4 regions of the Synechococcus sp. MU1625 genome follow, and region 1 is predicted to be linked to each of the others. Evidence: predicted binding sites of a transcription regulator. Region 1 holds the regulator's gene; each other region holds the start of a gene.
The links. The regulator NtcA, encoded in region 1, controls nitrogen genes in cyanobacteria. The targets are predictions, from matches to a motif close to GTANCNNNNGNTAC.

Region 1 (4,756 bases):
CTGATTACAAGCTCGAACCAGGAGGTGACTACACCTTCATGGTCAGGGCCAGGTTTTGAGCACGAAAGTGGGTGCAGGCTCTGGCCATTGCAGGTGGCACCCCAGGTGCTCTTCCAGCATGACTAAGGCGGCAACAGCATCCAGGTCCACCGGTGGAATGCGCAGCCCTTTCGGTAGAACTCGGCGCCAACCCCGAGCCGGCCACAGCGTCCAGTAACGCTGTCTTGCCCGCAGGGTGGTCCCCTGCTCCGGAATCACGGTGAGGCTGCCCAGGCCTTCCAGCCGCTTGATCCACGCTTGGCTTCCTGTTCCGTCGCCAATCAGGATGCGATCTAGAGCTTGGTCTTGATTCCACTGCTCGAGCCAGGGTTCCACGGCCTCTGGGGTCAGAACATGGCCCTCGCTAACAAGACCATGCTGAAGATCGGCCAGCACAAGGCCACATTTGCAGCGGCCTGGATCGAGCACGGCCACCCGCTTCATGGGGATGCCTCAACCGTGACGACCACAGCATCGGAGCTGTAGCTGATCCCTGCGGCAATCACCTTCAAGACCACGCTTTTGCTGGGTCCCTCCATCAATGCCTGGGCCAGTTGGGAGAGTGCTGATCCATCGAATTGCAGTCCTTCCGTCAGGGATCCTCGCCGTTGCACCTCGGCATAGGCGGAGGCCAAGAGAAGGTTCAGCCGCGTTCGAATGCCCTCCGGTGTGCGTTCATCCGTTCGCAGTGTGGTGGTCGCTAGCACGTCACCGCTTTGCGCCACCGGGCGGTTGGGACGCACTTCGGGGAAGGCGTACACCGCCGTTTCACCACGCAGCACATTGGTGGCGGAGCGCAGCGAGATCACCCAGGTGTCCGGCTTGCGGATGATGTTCTGCAAGCGTTCCACGTCGCTGCGGGGAACGCGGATCAACTGTCGTTCGGGTGCTTCACCCGGCCTCACCTTGCCGTAGGCGTTGGCATTGGCCTCTTGAAGCAGCCTGTCGACAGCCTGTTTCGCTTGATCAGGAGCATCGAGACGAACCGTTGCTCTCGCCAAGGTCTGTCCGCTACTGATCACCACCGATCCACGCCTCAGGGCGACCAGGTTGAATTCGAGTTCCTTGAGTTCCTGCTCGCCAGCTCGGATTCGGCTCCGCACGCTTTTCAATTCGGCCTCCGTGCGCTGGATGTCGGCATCGCGGGAGGCGATGTCCCGGCTCAGACGCTCACGTTCTGCTTCGAGTTGGGCGCGTTCGTTCTGCAGGGGAGCCAGTTCACGGCGCAGGGTGTCAGCCCGTTGCTGTGACTGCTTGAGTTCAGCAGCGATCCGGTTGGCTTCTGTTCGGGTCTCTTCCCGTTCCCGTTCGGCTGCATCGAGCTGCCGCCGGCTGTCCTGGAGCCGGTCTTGCAGAGCATCCAGTTCAAACAGGCCCACCCGCAGCTGGCGGCTCACCAGCAGCAGCAGGCCGAGCGACAGTGCGCTGATCAGGCTGCCGGTTAGCACCGTGATCAGAACGGCGGTCCGTCGCGGGCGCATCTTGAACAGACTCAGGCGGGCCTTGCCGACACGACTTCCCAGCCGGTCACCCAGGGTCGACAGAACGCCCCCGAGCACCAGCAGAACCAGGATCAGTGCCCAGCCACTCATGGCCGCACCTGTGGGTTGACGTGCTGCCTAGCTGAATCGTTTGGCCAGAGCGATTGGATCCAGAACGGTGATTTTTTTGCGGTCAATCTGAACCAGACCGGATTGACGCAAGTCTCCCAGCAGACGCGTGATTGTCACGCGCGTTGAGCCAATCGCTTCGGCGATGGCCTGATGGGACAGGCGCAGGTCGATGGTGATTCCCAGTTCATCCGCGACGCCGAAATCCCTGCACAGCACCAACAGAAAGCTCACCAGTCGGGATGACATGTCCCTGTGGGTCAGCGTTTCGATCATCGTTTCGGTCTGAAGAATCCGACTGGAAAGGCCCTGCAGCAAGCGCAGGCCAACGCTGGTATCCGCTTCGATCGCCGCCTTCACGGATGTCGCAGGCGCCGTCACCATCTCGACTCTGGTGAAGGCTACGGCGTGGTAGAAGCGATCAGACCGTTGACCGGTCAGCAACGAAAGCACCCCAAAGAGGCTGTTCTCGCGGAGCAAGGCCACTGTGATCTCTTCCCCTGACTCGTAGACGCGGGAGAGACGGACCGCTCCGCGGCGGATCAGATAGACCCGTTCAGCAGGATCTCCAGGGAAAAAGATGGTCTTGTTGCGGTCCACCAGTTCACTGCTGGCGCCGTCCAGATCCCGGATGATTTCCAGGAGGGAGCGGTTGGCCGGTTCTGTGCTGGGGGTTGGAGCCACCATCTGCGGGGCGTATCGGCTGAAACCTCGGCTACTGGTCATGACAACCCCCTGGTGAGGCGAAGCTACGGAGCCAACGGTGGCCGCCGTGTAGCGGTTATTACGTAACTCTGCTGTGCTCGTTCATCGCTTGGCGTTGCGCCTGCATTAGGGATGTCAATCCAGGCTCAGCCAGATCCAGTAATTCATTGAGCTGGCTGCGGCTGAAGGGCGCTCCCTCCGCAGTTCCCTGGATCTCCAACAGGCGACCATCGCCAGCCTGCACAACATTCAGGTCCACCTCAGCTCTGCTGTCTTCGCTGTAGTCCAGATCCAGCAAGGCCTGGCCACCCACCAGGCCGACGGACACGGCCGCTACCTGGTCGATCAGTGGCGATTGCTCCAGAATCCCCTTTTCCACGAGTGAAAGGCAGGCTTGCTCAAGGCCGAGCCAAGCTCCCGTGATGGATGCAGTCCGTGTTCCGGCGTCGGCCTGGATCACATCGCAGTCGATCAGCAAGGTGCGCTCGCCCAGACGCTTCATGTCGATCACAGCGCGAAGGCTTCGGCCGATCAAGCGTTGAATCTCCTGCGTGCGGCCCGACAATTTCATGAGCTCCCGTGATTGCCTCTGCGGCGTGGATCCCGGCAGCAGCCGGTATTCGGCGCTGACCCATCCCAACCCTTCCCCCTTCCGCCAGCGGGGAACCTTGTCCTCCAGGCAGACGCTGCACAGAACAGCGGTTCGGCCGGTGTGAACCACAAGGGAGCTCAAGGCAAAACCCATGGGATTCCAGGTCACCGAGAACGGCCGTAATTGCTCAGGGCGACGGCCATCGGTGCGGCTTCCAGCGGTTTGGCTCATCGGTGGTGTGCAGTTCTTCAAGCCTCGCAGGCGGTTGGTTCTCGCCCGTCCAAACACCATGGGTGGTGTCAATGGACTTGTGGAATGTCATCTCGCCGCTACATTCAAGGTCTTGCCGGGATTGCCCGGACGGATGTTGCCGTGATGACCACAAGCCTTGCCGACCCACAAGCGTTCCAGAACTCTCTGGATCGGGATCAGCAGGCTTTGCAGCGGGCAGGACTCAGGCCCCTCCCACCTGTTGCAGATCCTCCACCCCTATATCTGGTGGCGCCCGAAGGGCAGCTCCAGGTTCACACAGCGCCCTATCGCGGCAGTTTCGCCAGTGTTCTCAGTCAGGCGATGCGTTCCGCTGGCCTGGGCAGTCGTGTTCTGATCAGTCAGTTCCTCAAAGGGGGCGTGCAGCAGGGGCCCGCAGGTCGCGTCCAACTTTGTGGAGGCCTGGTTTGGCTGCGTCCTGAGGTGCCTCTCTGCCTCTCCTCTCCGAATCACCCCGGCGGTGCGGAGGCGGTTGCTGCCGTTTGGTCCATCTGCCGTCAGCATTTGATTCAGGGGGATCTCGACCAGTTGGTCCTGGATGAAATCGGCCTGGCTGTGGCCTTCGGTTACCTCAATGAATCGGACGTGATTTCAGCTCTCGAGCAGCGGCCCGCCTCGATGGATGTGATCATCACAGGACCTGCGATCCCCGCCGGCGTGGTGGAGATGGCAGATCAAGTCACGGAGTTGCGCCGAGGTTTCTGATGCTCAAGTGCGATCGCTGGATCACTGAACAGGCTGGGCAGGGAATGATCGAGCCATTTCAGAGCGGCCTCGTCCGTCATCTAGATCCGGAGCAGAAGCTGCGTCCGGTGCTGAGCTTTGGTTGCTCCTCCTACGGCTACGACCTACGCCTATCTCCTCAGGAATTTTTGATCTTCCGGCACGTTCCCGGCACGGTGATGAATCCCAAGCGGTTCAATCCGGCCAATCTCGAGCCCACTCCTCTCCATGAAGATGAGGATGGTCGATATTTCATTCTTCCGGCCCACTCCTATGGCCTTGGCGTAGCGCTTGAAAAGCTTCGAGTTCCTCCCAACATCACTGTGATCTGTTTGGGGAAGAGCACCTATGCCCGCCTTGGAATCATTGTGAACACCACTCCAGCGGAAGCCAGCTGGGAGGGTCACCTCACCCTTGAATTCAGCAATAGCTCCGGTGCTGACTGCAGGATCTATGCCGATGAAGGCATCTGTCAGCTGTTGTTTTTTGAGGGTGATGCCTGTGCGACCACCTACAGCGATCGACAGGGCAAATACCAGCACCAGCCCGAACGTGTGACGCTCGCCAAGGTTTAGATCTCCCCGCTTTAAGGGGCCAGTCGTGCTCGATGCAGCCTGCTTTTTTCGTACCAGGCGGCGAACTCAGGAGCCCAATCCACCATGTGAGGCCACATCAGATCGCAGAGTTGGCGGATCTCCAGCTGAGCATCGAGTTTGGCCCGCAGATCCATGAAGTGGAGAAACGCGCGCAAACTGAAGCTCACCACAAAGTGCTGGCGGTAGTCGAACGGAAGGATGCCGCGGGCGTGCTCCTCGGA
Region 2 (4,756 bases), on a different contig from region 1:
CGATCTGCCGCGGCTTGGGGGCTCTCCCCAGGCAGCAAAGCTGTGCGCAGGCATATGCCGAAACCAAGGGCTTCGACTTGCACGTGACCTTCCATCAGCACGACCTGAAACGTCCAGCCCTGAAGCCAACGCAGCCGGAAGGGATTGGTCATGAAGTTCCCTTCGTAATCGCATTTACCCTATGGCTCGCAAGCGTTCGTGCAAGGGACGCTGTCAGGGAATCCGCTTATCAGCTCTCTTCATTGGTGGGTTTGCGAGCTGACCAGACCCGCGTCATGAAGTGGGATTCAGCTGTGATTCCCTCGAAGCCTGCAGCTGTTAGGCGTTTGTCGATGTCATCACCGATGTAATCCCGGTAGTAAGGCTCATGGAAGACACGCCGGAAGTTCTCCATCACTGCGGCAAATTTGGCCGAATCTGCCATCTGCACAGAGTCGGCGAGCACGAACACACCGCCTGGCTCGAGCACCCTCCAAGCCTCATTGAGAACGTTTTGGCGGGCTTCTGCTGGCAGTTCATGCAGCAGGAACACACAGGTCACGGCTTGAACCGAGCCATCCGCCAAGGGGAGTGATTCCCCATTGGCACGGATCAGCTGAACCAGCGAGGCGTCCCCGGTATTCAACCAGCGATTGGCTTGACGGAGGTACGACTCGGAGAGATCGGTACCGATGAGTTGCGCGTGAGGAACAGCAGCTCGGATTTGGTGCAGCGTCCGACCGGTGCCGGTGGCCACATCAAGGATCTTCAGGGAGCCCGGAGCCCGGTCAGCGAAATGCTTCAAGCCGCGTTTGAGCGGAGCCAGGACCCGTCGACGCATGGCATCGGCTGTGCCGTTGAAAAGGATCTCAACCTGTAAGTCGTAGAGACCGGCGGAGTGATCACTCAGATATCCATCGGTTTGATGGTGAAAATTTTGAAGGTAGTAGTCGGGGTAAAGCGCTGTTTCGGTGTCCCGTGGCATATCGCGAACGTTGCGCTCACGGCGTCGATCCCAGGTGGAGGGGAGATCCATCCACACCTGTGGATAACGGCTGACCCAGTCGAGCCAAGGTGCATCAAAGAGCAACTGCTCGGGATAGATCCCCTGTTGAGCCTCCTGCCAATCCTGTTCCTGGAGTTTGTTCATGTCCAGGCGCAGTTCTCCGAGCACCTCGGCGGGTACTGCTTCGGTTTTGGGAACGGCATCGGGAGCCACCCATTCCATCAGCTTGGTGCTCAGCTCTTTGTGAGCCAGGCCCGCGATGCTTTTGCCTTGCTGAAGCGTTTGGTACGCAAGCTTGCTCAGGGGCGTTGACGCCATCGCGGGTTCAGACAACACCCCTATTCCAGCGGATGTGACGCGCAACCGCGTGCCAAGCAGTCCACAAAAAAACCCGCCTCCTGCGAGGCGGGTCGTGGGTCTCAACGAGTGCTGATCAGGCGTCGTAGTACATGGTGAATTCGTGGGGGTGAGGACGCTGACGCAGCTGCTGAACCTCTTCGTATTTGAGGTCAATCCAGTTGTCGATGAAGTCGTCGCTGAACACTCCGCCAGCGGTGAGGAAGCCACGATCGGCATTCAAAGCTTCCAAGGCACCATTCAGGGAAGCCGGGACCGTTGCGATCTTCGAAAGCTCTTCAGCAGGAAGTTCGAACAAATCGCGATCTTCGCCGTCGCCGGGATCGATCTGGTTCTTGATGCCATCCAGGCCAGCCATCATCATGGCGCTGAAGGCCAGATATGGATTGGCTAGGGCATCACCGGAACGGAATTCGAGGCGCTTGGCTTTGGGGCTTGGGCCGGTGAGAGGAATTCTCACAGCGGCGGAACGGTTGCCCTCCGAGTACACAAGGTTCACTGGAGCTTCGAAGCCGGGCACCAGACGCTTGTAGCTGTTGGTGGTGGGGTTGGTGAAGGCCAGGAAGGCCGGAGCGTGCTTGAGGATGCCGCCGATGTACCAGCGGGCGGTCTGCGACAGGTTCGCGTAGGTGCCTTCGCCGAAGAAGAGTGGCTGACCACCTTTCCAGAGGCTCTGGTGCACATGCATGCCTGTGCCGTTGTCGTTGAACACCGGCTTGGGCATGAAGGTGGCTGTCTTGCCGTACTTCTTGGCCACGTTGCGCACGACGTACTTGTACGTCATGACGTTGTCGGCTGCCTGGATTAGCTCAGCGAATTTCATGCCGAGCTCGTGCTGGCCTGCGCCGGCAACTTCGTGGTGGTGCTTCTCGGTGGGGATACCCAGTTGCCCCATCAGCAGAAGCATCTCGGAGCGGATGTCCTGGGCTGTGTCGTTGGGAGCAACGGGGAAGTACCCCTCTTTCACCTGAATTTTGTAGGCGAGGTTGCCGCCTTCCTCGATGCGACCCGTGTTCCAACCCGCCTCGATCGTGTCGACGCTGTAAAAGGATCCACCTTCGGCCGAGTTGTAGCGGACGTCGTCGAAGAGGAAGAATTCAGGCTCAGGACCGAAGAAGGCCATGTCGGCCAGTCCTGTGCTGGCGAGGTGATTCAAAGCACGCTGGGCCAGGGCGCGGGGACAGCGCTCATAGGGCTGACCGGTGCGCGGCTCCTGAATCGAGCAGATCATGCTCAGGGTTTTGTGCCGATAGAACGGATCAACCCAGGCCGTGTTGGCGTCGGGCACCATGGCCATGTCGGAGGCTTGGATGCCCTTCCATCCACGGATGGAGGAACCATCAAAGGCCAGGCCCTCAGTGAAGGATTCTTCCTCCAGTAGATCGGTGCAGACCGTTAGGTGCTGCCACTTTCCGTGCAAATCGGTGAATTTGAGGTCGATCAGTTCGATGCCTTCGTCCTTGATCTGGCGCAGGACGTCCTGGGGGGATTTCGACATAAGAAAGGACTGCTCGACTGAATTGTGCAGTGATGTGACCGTATAGAGCCACAAGTCACCATTTTGTATCAAGAGGTACGTTCCAGCTGCCTGGAGTCAACTGCGTAACCGTTTCTGTCAACTTGGCCGAAATGCAGGCCTGCCAAAGGATTTGCCCGCTTCAACGGTGTTAGCGTCCGCGGGGGATCCTCTGGAGATTCAGGTAAATGCGCGATGCAATCAGCGGTCTGATCGGTCGCTACGACCAACTGGGTCGTTATTTCGATCGTCCAGCGATCGACAGCATCAATGCGTATCTGGATGAATCCACGCTGCGGATTCAGGCTGTTGAGCTGATCAACGGTTCCGCCGCCGAAATTGTGCGTGAGGCCAGCCAGCGGCTGTTCCGGGATGAGCCCGACCTGCTCCTTCCTGGCGGAAACGCCTACACGACCCGTCGGCTCGCTGCCTGTCTGCGGGACATGGATTACTTCCTGCGCTACGCCAGCTATGCCCTGGTTGCCGGCGACAGCACGATTCTCAATGAGCGTGTTCTCAACGGGCTGGACGACACCTACAAGAGCCTTGGCGTTCCTACGGGCCCCACTGTTCGCAGCATTGTTTTGCTCGGGGAAGTCGTGGCGGAGATGCTTCTGGCGAACGGTGCGGCATCCGAGCAGCTCGCCACTGTTCTGCAGCCGTTCGATCACCTGGCCAAAGGCCTTGCTGAAACCAATGTGCGCCAACGTTGAACGCAAAAGTTCAGCGCAAGATTTGAACAGATTGCAATCGTGCAGCTCTCATCTCTTCCGAGGGGCATGACTGCGTAGGCTCATCACCACGAACCAATGATCAGGGCTTTGGCGACGACCAACTCTCTTCTTCCTGTTGACGATCGTCATCGCAAAGCTTTTGCACCGATCAGTACTCCAGATCGCCTGCTTCTGGGACCAGGTCCCTCGAACGCGCACCCGACGGTTCTGAAGGCGCTGTCGCGAACTCCCATCGGTCACCTTGATCCTCTTTACGTCGAGCTGATGGGAGAGGTGCAGGAACTTCTGCGCTACGCCTGGCAGACGGACAACCGACTCACGCTGCCAATGAGTGGTACCGGGAGTGCTGCCATGGAGGCAACCCTGGCCAACACCGTGGAACCTGGAGACACCGTTCTTGTTGCGGTGAAGGGATATTTCGGCCTCCGTCTGGCAGATATGGCGGGGCGTTACCGCGCTGATGTCAAAACCATTGAGAAGCCCTGGGGAGATTGGTTTTCTCTCGATGAACTCGAAGCGGCCCTGATCGAGCACAAGCCCGCGATCCTGGCGATGGTTCATGCCGAAACCTCCACGGGTGTCTGCCAACCCATGGACGGCATTGGCGATCTCTGCCGCAAGCACGACTGCTTGCTGCTGCTCGATACCGTCACGTCCTTGGGGGGAGTTCCGCTTTACATCGATGAGTGGAAGGTTGATCTCTCTTACAGCTGCAGCCAGAAGGGATTGAGCTGCCCTCCGGGCCTTGGACCCTTCACGATGGGCCCTCGCGCCGAAGCCAAGATGTCAGCGCGTCAGGGCAAGGTTCCCAATTGGTATCTCGATGTGTCCCTGCTTAATCAGTACTGGGGCAGTGATCGCGTCTACCACCACACGGCGCCGGTCAACATGAATTTCGGCATGCGCGAAGCCTTACGTCTGTTGGCTGAGGAAGGTCTAGATCAGGCCTGGGCCCGACACCGTAGCAATGCGGAATTGCTCTGGAGCGGCCTCGAAAGTCTCGGGCTTTCTATGCATGTTCCGGCCGACCGTCGACTGCCGACGCTCACCACTGTTCGCATCCCTGAAGGTGTGGATGGAAAGGCCTTCAGTCAGCACCTGCTGAACAACCACGGGATCGAGGTGGGCGGTGGTCTCGGCACGCTTGCTGGAAAAATCTGGCGA
Region 3 (4,756 bases), on a different contig from region 1:
CTTCCCATGGTGTTGTTCTTCGGGGGGATCGGTGCAGCGGCAGCGATGACTCAGTTGCTGGGATCGTTCTGAAATTCAGCTCGTCATCAGACCAATTTCAAGGCGTGCAGAACCTGCACTCGGATGCCTCCCAAGCGGACCCATGCCCGCAGTGCATCGGCTTTGCAGGTGTAGGGCCTCCAGTCGTCCTCATGAATACGCCGTTGAATGTGACGCACCACCCGCTCAGCAACAACACGGTCGCTGGGCACCTTCAGCAGGACCTGCTGACCGTTGACCAAGAGCGACTCAATCATTTTTAGGAGGTTTGATCAGCTCGCCGGTCTGCAACGACACCACAGCGAAGCTACCCACAAACACCAACGCCACCAAAGCCAGAAAGACAGCGGTGAGATTGCTGATCTCCAGCTGCCCGAGCATGAAGGCGAAAAGACCTGGCATCAAAAGCAGCGACGACGTCTGAACTTAAACCGACTGGTCAGTGGTGAGAGTTCCCAGAACAACGCCGGCCATGGACAAGCCGATCGCAAGCATCACAACGGTTTCGATCATGCGTTTTCACCAGAGGAGCTCGCGTTGAGCACGGCAGCAGATCGGGAGGACTTCACCGCAGGTTGCGCTGAAGAGGCAGACAAATCATTGGACTGCCAGGTTGAAGCTGCTGAACAACGGGTCGGATTTTTCACCCAGGAACTACGGCCCATCACCAAACATCCAATTGGAGCAATGATTGCGGCAACCGATTGGCCTGTCTGTTCGATCGGCAACCGACGCCGTGGGTGATCGCCATACAAGCGTTCACGGATCTGAACAGCCGCCTGGCCATAGGCCGACCCTCCACCTCTGCTTTTTCAAACGCAGCCAACAGGGGGATCTCTGCCTGCATCACATCGACCCAAAACCATCCAAGATTTGGCTCGCATCCTGAGCAAGCCGTTGTTGACGACGATCCACCTTCACCAACAACGCGGTATGCATGGTGCCCATCTGCCCCAGCATTGAGGAGAGTTCAACCGTGAACTCGACGGCACCTGCAGAGAGATTTTTGAGTTCATCTTCATGGCTTCTGACTTGACCCTCCGTGATGATCACGTAGGCATGGCGCGTGGCTTTCGCTGCAGCCTCGGCTGGAACCACCTCAAACGGGAGAATTCCTCGGGCGGAGAGGCGGTTGCGGAAGAGACGGTTGCGATCCGCGTCAACAAGACACACCGATATGCCCTGTTAATCCCATACACAGGCCAGATGATGACTGCTGCAGGTTTTTGCCACACCTCCCTTTTGGCCAAAAAAAGTCAACAACAGAATTCGGTCAAATGCGCGGAATGATCGCGTCGTTAGGAAAGAACTCCTCAAACACACAAATGCGGTCGGCCCAACGCGCCTCCACTTCCAAGCGCATTAAGCGGTTTCGCACCCACATCAATGTGTCCACATCAATGGGCTTATGAAGCTTGTGTTGCTGTGCCTTCACCCAATCATCTTTGCTCTGAGAGCTTTTCATGACATCTAAAACAATGTGCCTACACGGTACGAACGGAGGCTTAAGGCGCTAGCAGCTTCACACTAAGTAAGCATCAAAGAACACTTGATTGCGTGCGAACTGTTCACAATGACAACAAGTTAATGGAAGCTTTGAGTCCAGAACAAACCGTCAGAGCTTGAACCGCCAGATCGGTAGCCGATCCATCATTCCGTCACTCCAAGCAGCGACAAGATGAAATCAATTCCTGAAACGCTGAGATGACGCAAACCACTGCCTACCCCACTCTGTTGCAGGCCATCACCAAGGCGGCTCAAAAAACGCCGCAACTCAAACCTCGCCCGGTGCATACACCGCCAAACGGGCGCGGAATCAATTGAATGAAAACCGCTTGAATGCATCCAAGCGGGGGTATTCAGGCCTGGGCTAAACAAAATTGCAGCTGTGTAACAGCACGAACGACACGTGGGTTGATAGCGCCTCTATAAAGGTTATGTAGCAACAGCTACGCAACTACGTTCACCCCGCCTTAGGCGAGGCGCAGTTCGATTCAGGCCATGGAACGGGGACCTGAGCTTGCTTCGAGGAACCCATCATGACCCTGACCTATCGCGGCCAGAAGTACATCAAGAACAATGCTGCTGCGTCCAGCAACCAGCGTTCTGTTCTCGTTTATCGCGGTCAGAAAGTCGCTCGCTGACAACAGCACAAAACGCTCGCTCAAGTCCCGCCTAGGCGGGGCTTTTTTTATGGCTGTTTCGTCGTGGGATCAGGCTGCTTGGCTTTCCAACGTTCAAACCAAACCGCCACACCCAAGGAGATACCGATCGCGATGCCTGCACCGATGCAGACGACCCCAAATTCCACAGGCATGCAATCACCCCAATTTCATCTCAATCATCGGACAAGACCGCTCAGAAGTGGCGATCCATCGCTAAGCATTGGTTTCGTCAAGGCGTGCTGGAACGATGTTCCTAATTCATAATTCGCACGAACAAGCCAATCTCCTGGCATCAGCACTGGTGCAAGTCCACAGAGTTGAAGGCCACTGGTACACGTCTTTTCAACAGGACCTTGCCCACACCCTTTTCCTGAAGCTGCTTGACGCTGAGATTGACTTCTCCGGCCATCCCGGAATTGAGGTTGAAACGTTGGCAGAGACGTTGACGCAAGCATCGGAGCGCCAAGAGCTGCTGGAACTGCTGATCGCCTTCGAAATGCTTTGCAATCCGATCCCGGAGACGTTGAGTAGGGACATTGATCATTGGGCCAACGCACTGAACATCAACAGCGAGATCCTGAACCTCGCCAGGGAATTGGCACACAACGCCATCACCCAGGCAACAACAGATTTTTACCGCTGCAACTGGATCGGAGAAGGCGATGATCAAAGCGATCCTGTCTTTCAGGATCTCTTGAAAAAATACGGTGATCACGCCTATGGCGTATGTGTCACGGCTGATCCTGATGAGTTTGCACGCTGGGACAACCTCAAAAACTGTTCCCAGGGCAGCCTTGGACGCAGTCTCTGGGAGTTTTACCAATCAAGAGGATTCAAACTTCCCGGTGAACTCGGTGCCGGTAATGCAGCACTCGCGCATCACGACTGGATCCATCTGATTGCTGGGTATGACACCAACCCCATCGGAGAATTGGAAGTCACAGCATTCATGGCTTCCTCAAGCCGCTCAGAGGGAGCAACCCTTGGCTTTATTGGAGCAATCAGCATCTTGGAAACTGGGTTGCTGCATAGCTTCTACGGCGCCGACAAATTCGGGAGAGCGCTCTCAGCCGACAATGGAATTGAGCGTATCGCTCAGGCAATCAACAGAGGCAAAGCCTGCAATGTCGACCCGCTCATCGACCTTGACTATTTCAAGTATGCAGACACACCACTAACAAACATTCAGAAGGCCTGGTGGAGCTGAGTTAGTTCACCAAGCGTTGATACGCTTCATTAACACGGCGAAAAGCCTCTGCCGAACCGCCAAGGTCGGGATGGTGCTGTTTCACCAATTTCCGGTGAGCCTGCTTGATCTCGGTGAGTGACGCGTTGGCGTCCAACCCGAGGACATCTAAAGCTGCAATCCGTGGATCACGGGGATGTCCAAAGTCCACACGATCTGTTCGCCTTTGATCACTTCGCGTGCGACGTCCCTGCCGCTTAGAGCTGAATTGTTCCTGGTGCTGACGCAGCTGTTCAACCACCCGTCGTGGATCCTCATCGAGCCACTCGCTGGCCCGAACGCCGAACATCGCAAACGCCGCCAGGACTGCCGTTGTTTGTTTGCTCGCCTTGGATCCAACCGCTACCCGAAGATCAGTCCCTAAACCAGGAACCAGACGATCGAGTCGCTGTTCAAGGGTCAGATGAGAGGGAAAACTGCTGCGGTTGAGCTGATCAATCAAAGACTCCAACCCGCGCTGACGCAGGACACTCCATCCCGGCTGCTGTGCAAGAGACTGCCCCCAAGCCTGCACCTGGTGGCTGCTGATGCGCGGCGGAGCTTGGGCCGATGGCTCGCTCCAAGAGCGGTGGGAAGTCGTTTCGGTTCGGAAGCGTTGGCGTTGCTGCCGCTGCAGTCGGTCCAACTCACGGTTGAGCCGCAACACCTCACGTCGAAGGGCATCGTTCTCCACCAGCAACGCCTCAACATTGCTGGTAACCCGTTGTTCAGAACGTCCGCCAGACCAGTGACGCGGATCAAAACCCAAAGCGTTTCTCCCGTCTCACCACGGCAACAGCTCACCATTGGCATGCCAGAAGCTGCCGCTGTTGGCCATGGTCAAGGCATCAATCCGTGCCAACAGACCCTGCACCGCCTGCTCCGGGTGAATACCGCTTGGATTGAACTGGATCATCCGAGTACGCACCAATCCAGGATGCAAAATCGCAACAGCGATGCCGAGTGGCTCCAGATCAATCGCCAATGATTTTCCGGCCATGTTGAGGGCCACCTTCGACATCCGATAGCCATAGGAACCTCCAGATGTGTTGTCATCGATGGAGCCCATACGGCTGGTCATCAACACCAACTTGGCACCACGGGGCATCTGATTCACCAAAGCCCGGGCGAGCAGCAGAGGAGCAAGGGCATTCACCTCAAACTGCCGACGGATTCCCGTGGGATCCAGATCGGCCAACCGCATCGACTGCAGGATTCCGGCATTGAGGATGACGCCATCAAGCGGCAAGCCCGTCAAGCGGTGCACCAGATCATCGATGCATTGGCTGTCACTCAGTTCAAGGCCCGCTTCAACACGCACCCCTAG
Region 4 (4,756 bases), on a different contig from region 1:
CATCGGAATACCAGGCGATCGATAACTTCTACACAACAACCATTTACGAAAAGGGCGCGGAGTTGATCCGCATGCTGCGCACCTTGCTTGGGCCAGAGCGTTTCATGAAGGGAATGGAGGTTTACATCCAACGTTTTGATGGCACGGCCGCCACAACTGAGGACTTTGTTCAGGCAATCGCCGATGGCGCCACCAGCCAGGGCGAGCCGCTTGGTTTTGATCTGGAACGCTTCAAGCGCTGGTACCACCAGGCAGGAACTCCGGAACTCAGCATTGATCGGCAGTGGAACCCTGAATCGGGTCAGTTGACGGTGGTCTTGCACCAGGCGACGGCTCCGACGCCGGGGCAAGTGGACAAGCAGCCCCTGGTGCTGCCGGTTGCCATGGCCCTGGTGGGTGAGCGAGGTCGTGTTGGTGAAGAGCAGCTGCTCGTGATGGAGGCTGAGCGAGCCAGCATCACCCTGCAGGGCCAGCCCGGTGACAACGCCCCTGCCCTATCCGTGCTGCGGCGGTTCTCGGCGCCGGTCCATGTGCGGTTGGATCAGTCGCTGGAGGAGTGCCTGCAGCTGTTGTCTTCCGATGATGACCCCTTCTGCCGTTGGGATGCGGCTCAGCGTTTGGCACGTCAGGTGCTTCTGGCACGGGCTGAAAACCAGCCGAAACGTGCCGTGGAGGAGGCTCTGATTCAGGCTCTGGATCAGAGGATCTCCGCTTACGACGGTGGTGATGGCATGGACCTGGCGGCGCTGCTTGCACTTCCAGGAATGGCAGAACTGGAGGCATTGCAATCGCCAGTGGATCCTCTTTCGCTGGATCAGGCGTTCCGGGAGTGGACCCAGGAGATGGGTGTTCGATTGCAGTCGTCCCTGCGACGACTCCTGGACTTGGCGCGGGCTGACTGGGCCATGGCTTGGCCAGCCGGTCAGGGCGGCCGTGCACTGACGGCTTTGGCTTGGCGCTGGCTTGCAGCTGCTGGGGACGCAATGGTTCAGGCTGAGGCACTGGCGGCGGTCTCCGGGCCTTCGATGACCCTCGCGCGGGGAGCACTGCGCGCGTTGCTTCCGCTCGACAGTGCTGAGCGTGAGCAGGCGATGGCCTTGTTTTACGACCGTTGGAAGGACAAACCCGTGATCCTTGACGCTTGGTTTGCGATGGAAGCGTCGGCCCCCAGGTCGAATGCTCTGGAGCGGGTTCAGCAGCTTTTGGAGCACCCACGCTTCGATCCGCTCGCTCCCAATTCCTTGCGCGCCGTCCTGGGCGGATTCACGGCCAATGTGCAGGCATTTCATGCCGCCGATGGCAGTGGCTATCGGTTCATGGCTGAGCAAATCGCAGCGGTTGATTCCCGGAATCCGATCACAGCTTCACGGATGGCCAAGGTGTTCAGCCGCTGCAACAGTTACGGATCCGACCGCCAGAAGGTGATGCGTCAGGCCATCGAACAGCTGGCGTCAGAGCCCCTATCTGCAAACACGGCCGAGGTTGTTCAGTTGCTCATGACGTGATCACCACAAGCACGATGATCGCCAGCAGCAGGATGACCAGCCAGAACTTTCTGTTGCTGCGCCGACTGCTCAGCGGCGTTGGGCGCGTGGGTCGGCTCCCTGCCGCAAGACCGCAGTTCTGACAGACCAGCCGTCCGGCCATGGATCGATCGGCACGAAACCGACGGCTTCCGCAGTTTTGGCAGATGGTGACGGCCAAGGTCTCTCAATCATCGTTCCACCAGCTTGCCTGGCATCAGTTAGTCCCGTTCCCAGCCTTCGCAGCCTGCTTTGGAGCGCTGGCGCTTCGTGCGTCGATAGCTCTCGTTCTGTTGGGCAAGAGCTTCGCTCGCAACAGCAACAGCTTTGCTGTCACTGCTTTCAGCGATGATCGCTCGATTGATTGCCATGGCGTTGCCCAGGCGATTCAGCACCTGATCCATCAGCTGGCACTCATCGAATGCGGCGCGTCCCGCGGCCGGTACTCCAAGCAGCAGCAAGGCCAAACACGGAGCAAGCAAGCCTTTCATTGATCAGCTCAGGGGCTGTAAGTGATGGTGCACTGATAGCGGCTGCTGAATCCCACATCAATGCTTTTGCAGGTTGTGTCGGTGATCGTTGCCCCTTTTGGGACCACGCGCATGGCCTCTGCGGTGGCGAACTGCTCTGAGGGGCCCTGGGCTGTGGCCCGATTCCCGCCTGCGAGAGCCGTGGAGCCCCAAAGGATTGTGGCCATCAACAGAGCCGTATGTCGCATGACGGGAGTCAGAAGTAGTGATGTCTTCGGTTTAGACAAAACGCGTTTGTGCGACAGCTGTGGTGGCATTAGCAACGGCCACGGCACCAGCGCTGACCCTGATGTCTCGGTTCAGTTTTGGATTCCGTGTCTTGATTCGCTTCGGGGACTGGCGGTGGGGGCAGAAGCGCTGCTGGCTGGATGGGAAGACGTCGCGATCCCCATGCCGCGTCAAAGGGAACCACCACGAGGGGAATCGGTTCCGCACTCCGCACCGGCAAGACCAATGCCCATGACGCGACAAGGGCTGTGATCAGAAATCTCATCCCGCCATTTTTGCTGATGCTTGATCTTCTTGCCGTAGTTTCTGCTGCCCCATCAGGGCTGAGGCCGGCGGCGACAGGGCAGGGGTGGAACCTGAGCCTGTTCAGGCCTTGGAATAGGAGACGCCGCGATAAGTCAGAACAACGGAATTGCGAACCAAATTGCCTTGATCGGCTCGATAGGATTTACCCATGTATTTGAGTTGGATTGTTGGCCTGGTAGTTGCTTTCTCTGACTTTGCATATTTGTTGCCCAAGAAGGTGAGTTCCATGGCTTGATAGGGAGTGAATAAAAATGTTTTCAAGTTCTACATCGTTGCTGTAGGCCCGCAAGGTTCCACTGGATACTTCGTTCTTTAGCCATTGTTAAAATGGCCTCGGCTTGATACAGGCGCCGTCGTCTGGCCTTGGCCTGACAGGGGAAAGGGGTTATTGCTTGTTATCGACTGTCGTCTCAGTTGTCGTGAAAAGCGCGAGGTATTGGCGATTATTTCTCTTTGCTGCACCGTTGGCATGCAGAAATTCTGTCTTTGTGATGCTCTGGCAATGTTAACCGAAAAGGGTCAACATCAAATTCATAACCACATGTGCATCTTGCGTGAAATCTCAGCTTTTTTGATTTTGTGAGTCGTTTTAAGAGGGTGATCTCTCCATAGATTTGCTCTGGCTTGAACCGATCAAGCTTGATACGTTCTTCGGGTGCATTTTTGATTCGTGCCTTATGCAGTGCGTTGCGCACTGAGTTTTCGCTGCCTTTGCCAAGGATCTTGGGGATCTGGAGAATCGATCGACCTTCCTTCAGATACAGACGCTTGATCTCCTCGATCTCTGCACTGGTGAAGCCAGACTTTTTGCCCACCTGCTTTCTCCCTTTATTTTGATTCTCTCAGGGCGTGTGCAAGGCAAGGTCTGATGGAACCCTTCCGCTCAATCTGACGCCTTGCCAATGAGAGGTCTGGGAGTCAGACCAGCAGGATTCACTGAAGGCGAGTTAAGCCACAACATGGCTGCGGCTCATATGGTCGCTGCTTTCGCCTCATCGGAACAGCATTGAACCGATAGCCGGGTGATGGTGTTGTTGGAGGGTCCACACCTCCATCCATTGGCCCCTGCATGGTCATTGGGCGCTGAGTGTCAGCGATCTTTCCCACGCCGACACCGCATGCACAGCCTGGCTCCTCTTTTGAAGGGGAGGAGTCAGATCAGCGTTTCTCACTGGTGCTGAGCAACTCCGCCAGCCTGTTTAAAGCATTTGGGCTCACTAGCCAACCTTTACCGACCAGCTACGGGCAGTCGTAACCGGAAGCATTAAGCGTTGAAATAAACATCAGCTCTTCAGTTGAGGTCTTCAAAATCGACCCAATGAATGCAATCGACAGGACAGGTGTCAATCGCTTCCTGGATTCGATCAATTGAATCACCGTCTTGGCGAATCGCACGACAGCGACCTGTTTCTGGAACCATCACAAAAGTATTGGACGCTACATGTGCGCAATAACGGCAGCCAATGCAGTCAACTTCCTCAACCCAAACTGCTTTGTCGCGAAGTCCTCCGCCTAAAGATGGTTCGGATCCCGTACGAAGCTGCCCAGGATGTGATGAAAAAGCTGCATCAACCGGATTCCTTTCTATGTACATCTGTATCAAGCTTCCATAAAAATTTCAGCGAATCGTAAACATCTGGCTGAAGATTAAAAGCACCAAGTAAAGGCTTCCAGCGCCACCAACAATTAAGAAAAGAAGCCAAAGCTTGAGAAGACGACCCTTTGGCTTTTCGTAAATCAGACGGGATACCGTCATTGGACGACTAATTTTATTGAAAGCATCTATAGACAACATCAACCCATCACGAATCAAGCGCTCGCGCCAACTCTCTCCATAGCGGGGAAGGCGCTGATAGATGGGCATCTCACCCTGAGGACGGCCTGGCAAGCTTCGATTAACTTGTTCAGGTATCTCATCATTGCCAAATCTCTCAAAATACTCAGGAGAGGCAAGAACAGCATCAACAAATCCTGAAAATCCCTGCTCAGCAATAACAATAGACCAAGACCTCTTTTCGTCTGAGCCATAAACAGGACGGCCCAAAACTCGCCCTACAACCTGCTCGACAATTCGCTCATTATTGTTGCATGCAACATATCCATTGTAAAAACGCTCTGAGAGGAGCAAGCCCCTTACGAAATCCCTTACTGTGATGCTTCCAGACTTAA

Region 2: glnA (type I glutamate--ammonia ligase) is a predicted target of NtcA. The motif match lies at 2,906-2,919, and genes of this name have one in related genera.
Region 3: FZX13_RS01820 (DUF4278 domain-containing protein) is a predicted target of NtcA. The motif match lies at 1,979-1,992, and genes of this name have one in related genera.
Region 4: FZX13_RS00185 (DUF4278 domain-containing protein) is a predicted target of NtcA. The motif match lies at 2,878-2,891, and genes of this name have one in related genera.

The regions. Positions count from the first base shown of each region.
Region 1 is NZ_VTLA01000003.1:169,671-174,426, forward strand. Features, by position in the region: gene FZX13_RS08000 (DUF3146 family protein) at 1-59, shown strand, start outside; gene FZX13_RS08005 (resolvase) at 43-483, opposite strand; gene FZX13_RS08010 (DUF3084 domain-containing protein) at 480-1,631, opposite strand; gene ntcA (global nitrogen regulator NtcA) at 1,659-2,375, opposite strand; gene rph (ribonuclease PH) at 2,434-3,177, opposite strand; gene FZX13_RS08025 (cob(I)yrinic acid a,c-diamide adenosyltransferase) at 3,322-3,921, shown strand; gene dcd (dCTP deaminase) at 3,921-4,514, shown strand; gene thyX (FAD-dependent thymidylate synthase) at 4,526-4,756, opposite strand, start outside.
Region 2 is NZ_VTLA01000001.1:395,942-400,697, forward strand. Features, by position in the region: gene FZX13_RS02335 (copper-binding protein) at 1-152, opposite strand, end outside; gene FZX13_RS02340 (class I SAM-dependent methyltransferase) at 230-1,303, opposite strand; gene glnA (type I glutamate--ammonia ligase) at 1,419-2,840, opposite strand; gene FZX13_RS02350 (allophycocyanin subunit beta) at 3,047-3,571, shown strand; gene FZX13_RS02355 (alanine--glyoxylate aminotransferase family protein) at 3,668-4,756, shown strand, end outside.
Region 3 is NZ_VTLA01000001.1:300,899-305,654, reverse strand. Features, by position in the region: gene FZX13_RS01840 (hypothetical protein) at 87-296, opposite strand; gene FZX13_RS01835 (hypothetical protein) at 289-441, opposite strand; gene FZX13_RS01830 (hypothetical protein) at 886-1,212, opposite strand; gene FZX13_RS01825 (hypothetical protein) at 1,313-1,504, opposite strand; gene FZX13_RS01820 (DUF4278 domain-containing protein) at 2,079-2,183, shown strand; gene FZX13_RS12880 (hypothetical protein) at 2,231-2,356, opposite strand; gene FZX13_RS01815 (hypothetical protein) at 2,635-3,411, shown strand; gene FZX13_RS01810 (J domain-containing protein) at 3,413-4,198, opposite strand; gene FZX13_RS01805 (SDR family oxidoreductase) at 4,214-4,756, opposite strand, start outside.
Region 4 is NZ_VTLA01000001.1:26,243-30,998, forward strand. Features, by position in the region: gene pepN (aminopeptidase N) at 1-1,505, shown strand, start outside; gene FZX13_RS00165 (TFIIB-type zinc finger domain-containing protein) at 1,495-1,704, opposite strand; gene FZX13_RS00170 (hypothetical protein) at 1,745-2,014, opposite strand; gene FZX13_RS00175 (hypothetical protein) at 2,023-2,220, opposite strand; gene FZX13_RS00180 (hypothetical protein) at 2,240-2,533, shown strand; gene FZX13_RS00185 (DUF4278 domain-containing protein) at 2,648-2,815, opposite strand; gene FZX13_RS00190 (hypothetical protein) at 3,031-3,402, opposite strand; gene FZX13_RS00195 (ferredoxin) at 3,879-4,181, opposite strand; gene FZX13_RS00200 (phycobilisome rod-core linker polypeptide) at 4,206-4,756, opposite strand, start outside.